2 linked regions of the Phyllobacterium zundukense genome follow. The protein of the gene in region 1 interacts with the protein of each later gene in a pairwise test. Links are inferred from orthologs where the notes say so. Each region holds a gene or a part of one and is shown in the gene's direction. Other genes may lie near its edges. The genes, in order: leuS and ligA.

Region 1 (3,513 bases):
TTAGGTTCTATACCGGCTTTCTGGGGTTCCGAGCCGGTGTTGACTTGAACGAAGAGTTTCGGAAAGCGATTCTGTTTCTTCATTTCCACGGCCAGAGTTGAGGCAATCTTCTCGCGATCGACAGTTTCGATCACATCAAAAAGAGCGACAGCTTCCTGCGCTTTGTTGGATTGCAGCGGGCCGATCAGGTGCAATTCGATATCCGGGAAATCGGTACGCAGGTATGGCCATTTCGCCAGAGCTTCCTGTACGCGATTTTCACCGAAAACGCGCTGCCCGGCTTCGATAACCGGGCGAATCGCGTCGGCATCAAAAGTCTTGGAAACCGCTACCAATGTTACCGAGCCCTCCGAACGGTTGGCCTCGACCTCGGCCTTGCGGATTTCGCTCTGAACGGCAAAAAGTTGTTCAACGGCATTGGGCATGGCGCAGTTGAGTCCTATTTATGATACACGAGCCCGGTTTTCGCGGGTTCCTTCAGCTTCAAATGGTTGACGGTCCCACCAATCCATGGTGAAGGTCCCGCAACCATTATCCTTTGCAAGAGAATCCCGTTCATGGCAACCGAACGATACAATCCCCGTGTAGCCGAAAAGCATTGGCAGAAGGTTTGGGATGACGCCAAACTTTTCGAAACGCCGAATGATGATCCGCGTGACCCGTATTACGTGCTTGAGATGTTCCCCTATCCTTCGGGCCGCATCCATATGGGACATGTGCGCAACTATGCGATGGGCGATGTCGTTGCACGCTACAAGCGCGCCAAGGGATTCAATGTGCTGCATCCGATGGGCTGGGACGCTTTCGGCATGCCTGCCGAAAACGCTGCGATGCAGAACAAGGTTCACCCGAAGACCTGGACTTACCAGAACATCGCGACCATGCGCAGCCAGCTCAAATCCATGGGGCTGTCGCTCGACTGGTCACGCGAGTTCGCAACCTGTGACGTCGAATATTACCATCGCCAGCAGATGCTGTTTCTCGATTTCGTCGAGAAGGGCTTGGTGACGCGGAAATCCTCCAAGGTCAACTGGGATCCGGAGGATATGACGGTCCTTGCCAATGAACAGGTCATAGACGGGCGCGGATGGCGCTCCGGTGCGCTGGTCGAACAGCGTGAGCTAACGCAATGGTTCTTCAAGATCACCGATTTCAATGAGGAATTGCTGAGCGCGCTGGACGATCTCGACCAATGGCCCGACAAGGTGCGGCTGATGCAACGCAACTGGATCGGCAAGTCGGAAGGCATGCTGATCCGCTGGGCGCTGGATGATAAGTCACGGTTCGGCGACGAGAATGAGATCGAGGTTTATACGACACGTCCCGATACGCTGTTCGGTGCGTCGTTCATTGCTATAGCTGCGGATCATCCGCTCGCCAAGAGGGCTGCGGAAACCAATGCGGCGCTGGCGAAGTTCAACGAGGAATGCCGTCACGCCGGCACGTCCGTTGTTGCGCTGGAGACCGCTGAGAAGAGGGGCTTCGACACCGGCCTGCGCGTCAAGCATCCGTTTGATCCGAATTGGAAGCTGCCGGTTTACGTCGCAAATTTTGTCTTGATGGACTACGGCACGGGCGCGATCTTCGGCTGCCCGTCGGGCGATCAGCGCGATTTGGACTTTGCCAACAAATATGGCCTGCCTGTGGTGCCCGTGGTGATGCCCGCGGACGCTGATGCAGCGACATTCCAGATCACCGAGACGGCCTATGTCGATGACGGGGTGATGATCAATTCGCAGTTCCTTGATGGCATGACGCCTGCCGCGGCATTTGAGCAGGTGGCGAACCGGCTGGAAAAGCAGACGATCGGCAACCGGCCGCAAGGTGAACGGAAGGTCAACTTCCGCCTGCGCGACTGGGGCATTTCGCGCCAGCGCTACTGGGGTTGCCCGATCCCGATGATCCATTGTGACGATTGCGGTGTGGTTCCGGTACCGAAGATCGATCTGCCGGTCAAGCTACCGGACGATGTCGAGTTCGACCGTCCCGGTAATCCGCTCGACCGTCATCCGACCTGGCGACACGTGAACTGTCCGCAGTGCGGCAAGGCTGCGCGTCGTGAAACCGACACGATGGATACGTTCGTCGATTCCTCCTGGTACTTTGCCCGCTTTACGGCGCCTTGGGAGAATGAGCCCACCGATCCGAAGATCGCCAATCACTGGTTGCCGGTCGATCAATATATCGGCGGCATCGAGCATGCGATCCTGCATCTGCTCTATTCGCGCTTCTTTACCCGGGCGATGAAGATAGCGGGGCATCTCGATATAAGCGAACCGTTCAAGGGCATGTTTACCCAAGGCATGGTGGTGCACGAGACATACAAGGGCAAGGACGGCTGGGTTATGCCAGCAGAGGTCAAGGTCGAAGAGAGTGACGGCAAGCGCCGCGGGATCTTGATGGAGACAGGGGAAGAGATCGAGATCGGCCCGATCGAGAAGATGTCGAAGTCGAAGAAGAATGTGGTCGATCCGGACGATATAATCGCTTCTTATGGCGCCGATACGGCGCGCTGGTTCATGTTGTCCGATTCGCCGCCAGAACGGGATGTGATCTGGACGGAAGCCGGCGTCGAAGGTGCGCACCGATTCGTTCAGCGCGTCTGGCGATTGATCTCCGAAGCTGCAGAAGTGCTGAAGACTGCTGAGCCTGCCGCCGCCTCCGAGGGCGAAGCGCTGCAGGTTTCAAAAGCCGCGCACAAGACAGTGAAGGCTGTCGGCGAGGACATTGAAAAGCTGGCGTTCAACAAGGCGGTCGCCCGTCTCTATGAACTGGTGAATATTTTGTCCGGTCCCCTGCAGAAAATCGCCGCCGGGGAAGCTGACAAGGCAATGATCGCCGCGTGCCGCGAAGCGACCAACATGCTAATCGCCATGATTGCGCCGATGATGCCGCATCTGGCTGAAGAGTGTTGGAAAGCGCTGAACGGCAAGGATCTTATCGCACATCAGCCATGGCCAACCTATGATGAGGCGCTGATCGTCGAGAACGATGTGACGCTGCCGGTGCAGATCAACGGCAAGAAGCGTGGTGATTTGACAATTGCCCGAGATGCGGATCAATTGGCGGTCGAAAAAGCCGCCCTCGCGCTTGATTTCGTCAGGGCCGCGTTGAATGGTAATCCGCCAAAGAAAGTCATTATTGTACCGCAGAGGATCATCAATGTCGTTGCCTGATCGTTTTCAGCCAGGATCGCGTTCCGGGCGTCTGTTGTTGCGGGTCTGCGTTCTCGGAATGGCTCTCATTGCCGGAGGGTGCCAAGTGAGGCCGCTGTATTCGACTCCGAGCCCTACAGTGACTGGAAGCGTCAACGACAACATACGCTCGAAGCTTGCCGGCGTCTCGATCAACCAGCCCGGCGACCGCGTGACGCAGGAAGTGCGCAACAACCTGATTTTCCTGTTTGCCGGCGGCGCCGGAGAACCAGCCAGCCCCGCCTATTCGCTGACGCTAAGCGTTTATTCCAGGGATCTGTCGTTGCTGCTCGTGCAGAATGCAACGAATGATAAATCC
Region 2 (3,233 bases), 990 kb from region 1 along the record:
GCGGCAGTGATTTAGCCTGATGTCAGGAACTGGCTGCTGTTGCGTCGGATGCGCACTTTGAACGATGCTTTTCCAATTCTCTTACGCTAGGGTCAGGACTCATTGATATGATCGAAATGGCGCATGAAACGGCAAGAAGGTGCGAGGAGAGATGTGAAGGGCGGGGTCTTTCCCCCGGCCGAGCAGTTCGACACTGCAGCTTGCAGCCGTTTCGGCGTCCGCAGGATAGGGTCCATTTGCCCGGCTACTTTGTCGCAAAGGCTCGACAATGGATAAACATTGCCATCGCCTTTGCTCCTCGTATCCGAACAAATGGCCTCCTACCATTTCGATCAGATCAATGAGTCCTGACCCTAATCTCCCGCCCGAATCCGTATTTTCAGCGTCGGACAAAACATGGCAGATATTCCCGTAGAACAGTTGAGCGAGGCGGACGCCACCGAGGAGCTTGGCCGCCTTGCAGCCGAGATTGCCCAGCACGACTACCGCTACAATACGGAAGACGCTCCGATCATCTCGGACGCCGAGTACGATGCGCTGCGCCGCCGCAATCTCGCAATCGAACAGCGTTTTCCGCATCTGAAGCGTGAGGACTCGCCATCGAACAAAGTTGGTGCCGTCGCATCGGAAAAGTTCGGCAAGGTGACCCATTCAATTCCGATGCTGTCGCTGGATAATGCCTTTCATGACAGCGACGTCGAGGATTTCGTCGGCCGCATCCGCAGGTTTCTCAAGCTTGGAGCCGAGGCGAAAATAGGCATTACGGCGGAACCCAAGATCGATGGCCTGTCGCTTTCCTTGCGCTATGAGCTTGGCAGGCTGGTGACGGCGGCGACCCGCGGCGACGGCACCACAGGCGAAAACGTTACGCTCAACGCCCGGACAGTTGCGAGTATCCCCAATGTGCTCAGCGGCAAACCGCCGGAGGTGCTGGAGGTGCGCGGCGAGGTCTATATGAGCCACGCGGATTTCGCTGCGTTGAACGAGCGGCAAGCCAAGGATGGCAAGCAGATTTTCGCCAATCCGCGTAATGCGGCAGCGGGTTCCTTGCGCCAGCTCGACCCCACGATCACTGCTTCGCGGCCGCTGCAATTCTTTGCCTATGCCTGGGGCGAGGTCAGCGACATGCCTGCCAAGACGCAAATGGGTATGGTCGAAGCATTCAAATCCTATGACTTCCGCGTCAATCCGCTGATGCAACGGTTCGAGACGGTAGAAGCACTGGTGAAGCACTATCACCAGATCGAGGAACAGCGGGCGCTGCTCGGCTACGATATCGATGGCGTGGTGTACAAGGTCGATGAGCTGGCGCTGCAGCAGCGTCTCGGCTTTGTCTCGCGCAGCCCGCGCTGGGCAATAGCACATAAATTCCCGGCCGAGCGGGCGATGACGATCCTCAAGGGTATCGACATTCAGGTCGGACGTACCGGCGCGCTGACACCGGTCGCTCGGCTTGAGCCTGTCACGGTTGGCGGGGTGGTCGTCACCAATGTGACCCTGCACAACGAAGACTACATCAAGGGTATCGGTCAGAATGGCCAGCCGATCCGTGAGGGGCGGGACCTGCGCATTGGCGATACGGTCGTGGTGCAGCGTGCAGGCGATGTCATCCCGCAGATTGTCGATATCGTCGCCGACAAGCCGCGCGGAACGACGCCCTATAAATTCCCGGATATTTGCCCCGCCTGCGGTTCCCACGCGGTGCGCGAGGAAGGCGAGGCGGTGCGGCGCTGCACGGGCGGGTTGATCTGCCCGGCGCAGGCGGTGGAGCGCATCCGGCATTTCGTCTCGCGCAACGCCTTCGATATAGAGGGCCTCGGCGAGAAACAGGTGGAGTTCTTCTTCAAATCGGAAGATCCGGCGCTGCATATCGGTACTCCTGCCGATATTTTCACATTGAAGAAACGTCAAGCCGACTCGCTAACCAAGCTCGAAAACATCGATGGTTTTGGCGCAACTTCAGTCAAGAAGCTCTACGACGCGATCGACGACCGGCGCGAAGTTTCGCTGAGCCGCTTTGTTTACGCGCTTGGCATTCGCCATGTGGGTGAGGTCAATGCCAAGCGGCTCGCCCGAGCCTATCGCTCCTATGATGCGCTTGCCAGTGTGGCCATGGCTGCCAACCCCCCCAGAGATAAAGCCGACAAGGGCAATGATGCGTGGCGCGAGCTGAACGAAGTCGAAGGCATCGGTAGCATTGTCGCCGAGGCGCTGGTCGATTTCTATGCCGAGGAGCACAATCGCCACGCTCTCGATGCGCTGCTCGCCGAAGTCACGCCGCTCGATGAGGAAGTCAGAACCGTGAGCCACTCGCCGGTGGCAGGCAAGACCATCGTCTTCACCGGGTCACTCGAGAGGATGTCGCGCGACGAGGCCAAGGCTATGGCCGAACGTTATGGCGCCAAGACGGCGGGTTCCGTCTCCAAGAAAACCGATCTCGTGGTGGCAGGGCCCGGAGCGGGATCGAAACTTGCGCAGGCCCAGACTCTCGGCATTGAAGTCATCGATGAGGATTCCTGGTTTACACTGGTGGGCGCATGAGCGACGTGGTTTTCAAAGGCTTCGGCGAAAAGGCTTTGCCTTTTCTGAAAGCGCTCGATTTTCACCAGAACCGCGAATGGTTTCTGGAGAACAAGGATATATTTGAGGCTCATCTTTATGAACCGCTGGGCGATCTGGTTGAAGATCTGATGGCCCGGTTCGAAAAGGCGGGTCTGCCGTTCCGGGGCGATCGCAAGAAGTCGCAGTTCCGTATCAAGCGCGATGTGCGCTTTTCCAAAGACAAGAGCCCGTATAACCGCCACTTGTCCGCACTTCTTTCGCCAGACGGCACAAAGTGGGCCGAAAGCGGCTGTTTCTATGTCTGCATCGGCCACGAAGATTATCGCGGCTGCTATGCCGCTGTCGCATGGTGGCAGCAAAAACCGGAACTCCTGCTGGCGATGCGCAAGGCCATAGTCGAAAAGCCGGAAAACTATCGCGCCATGGTCAAGGCGCTCAAGAAAAATGGGCTGGCGATGAAAGATACGGACGCATTGAAGCGTACGCCGCGTGGATTTGAATCAGTCACGGATGCTGATTTGATCGAGGCGTTGCGCAACCGGAATTTCGTCGTCCGCTATCCAATCGATCCCGCCGATATCACTTCGCCAAAGCTTGCGGATGATCTTCTTGAATTTGCTGTGAGGGCCAAACCGCTGATCGATTGGGGCAGGGCGATCGAGGGCACTGCA

The links.
Region 2: the proteins of leuS (region 1) and ligA interact in binary tests that used the Escherichia coli proteins (3 or more experiments, as listed by UniProt). The link is inferred for Phyllobacterium zundukense from one-to-one orthologs.

What each region holds. Positions count from the first base shown.
Region 1 is NZ_CP104973.1:1,387,251-1,390,763, forward strand. What follows is about bases 185-3,376. They hold leuS (leucine--tRNA ligase), read left to right. Parts: upstream 185-557; coding sequence 558-3,176; downstream 3,177-3,376. Other genes in these bases: N8E88_RS19180 (YggS family pyridoxal phosphate-dependent enzyme), read right to left, coding at 185-425; lptE (LPS assembly lipoprotein LptE), read left to right, coding at 3,295-3,376. Outside these bases: more of N8E88_RS19180, read right to left, coding at 1-184; more of lptE, read left to right, coding at 3,377-3,513.
Region 2 is NZ_CP104973.1:2,374,874-2,378,106, forward strand. Bases 57-2,968 are described here. They hold ligA (NAD-dependent DNA ligase LigA), read left to right. Parts: upstream 57-396; coding sequence 397-2,541; downstream 2,542-2,968. Other genes in these bases: N8E88_RS24015 (DUF2461 domain-containing protein), read left to right, coding at 2,538-2,968. Outside these bases: DNA repair protein RecN, read left to right, coding at 1-15; more of N8E88_RS24015, read left to right, coding at 2,969-3,233. UniProt on the Escherichia coli protein: DNA ligase that catalyzes the formation of phosphodiester linkages between 5'-phosphoryl and 3'-hydroxyl groups in double-stranded DNA using NAD as a coenzyme and as the energy source for the reaction.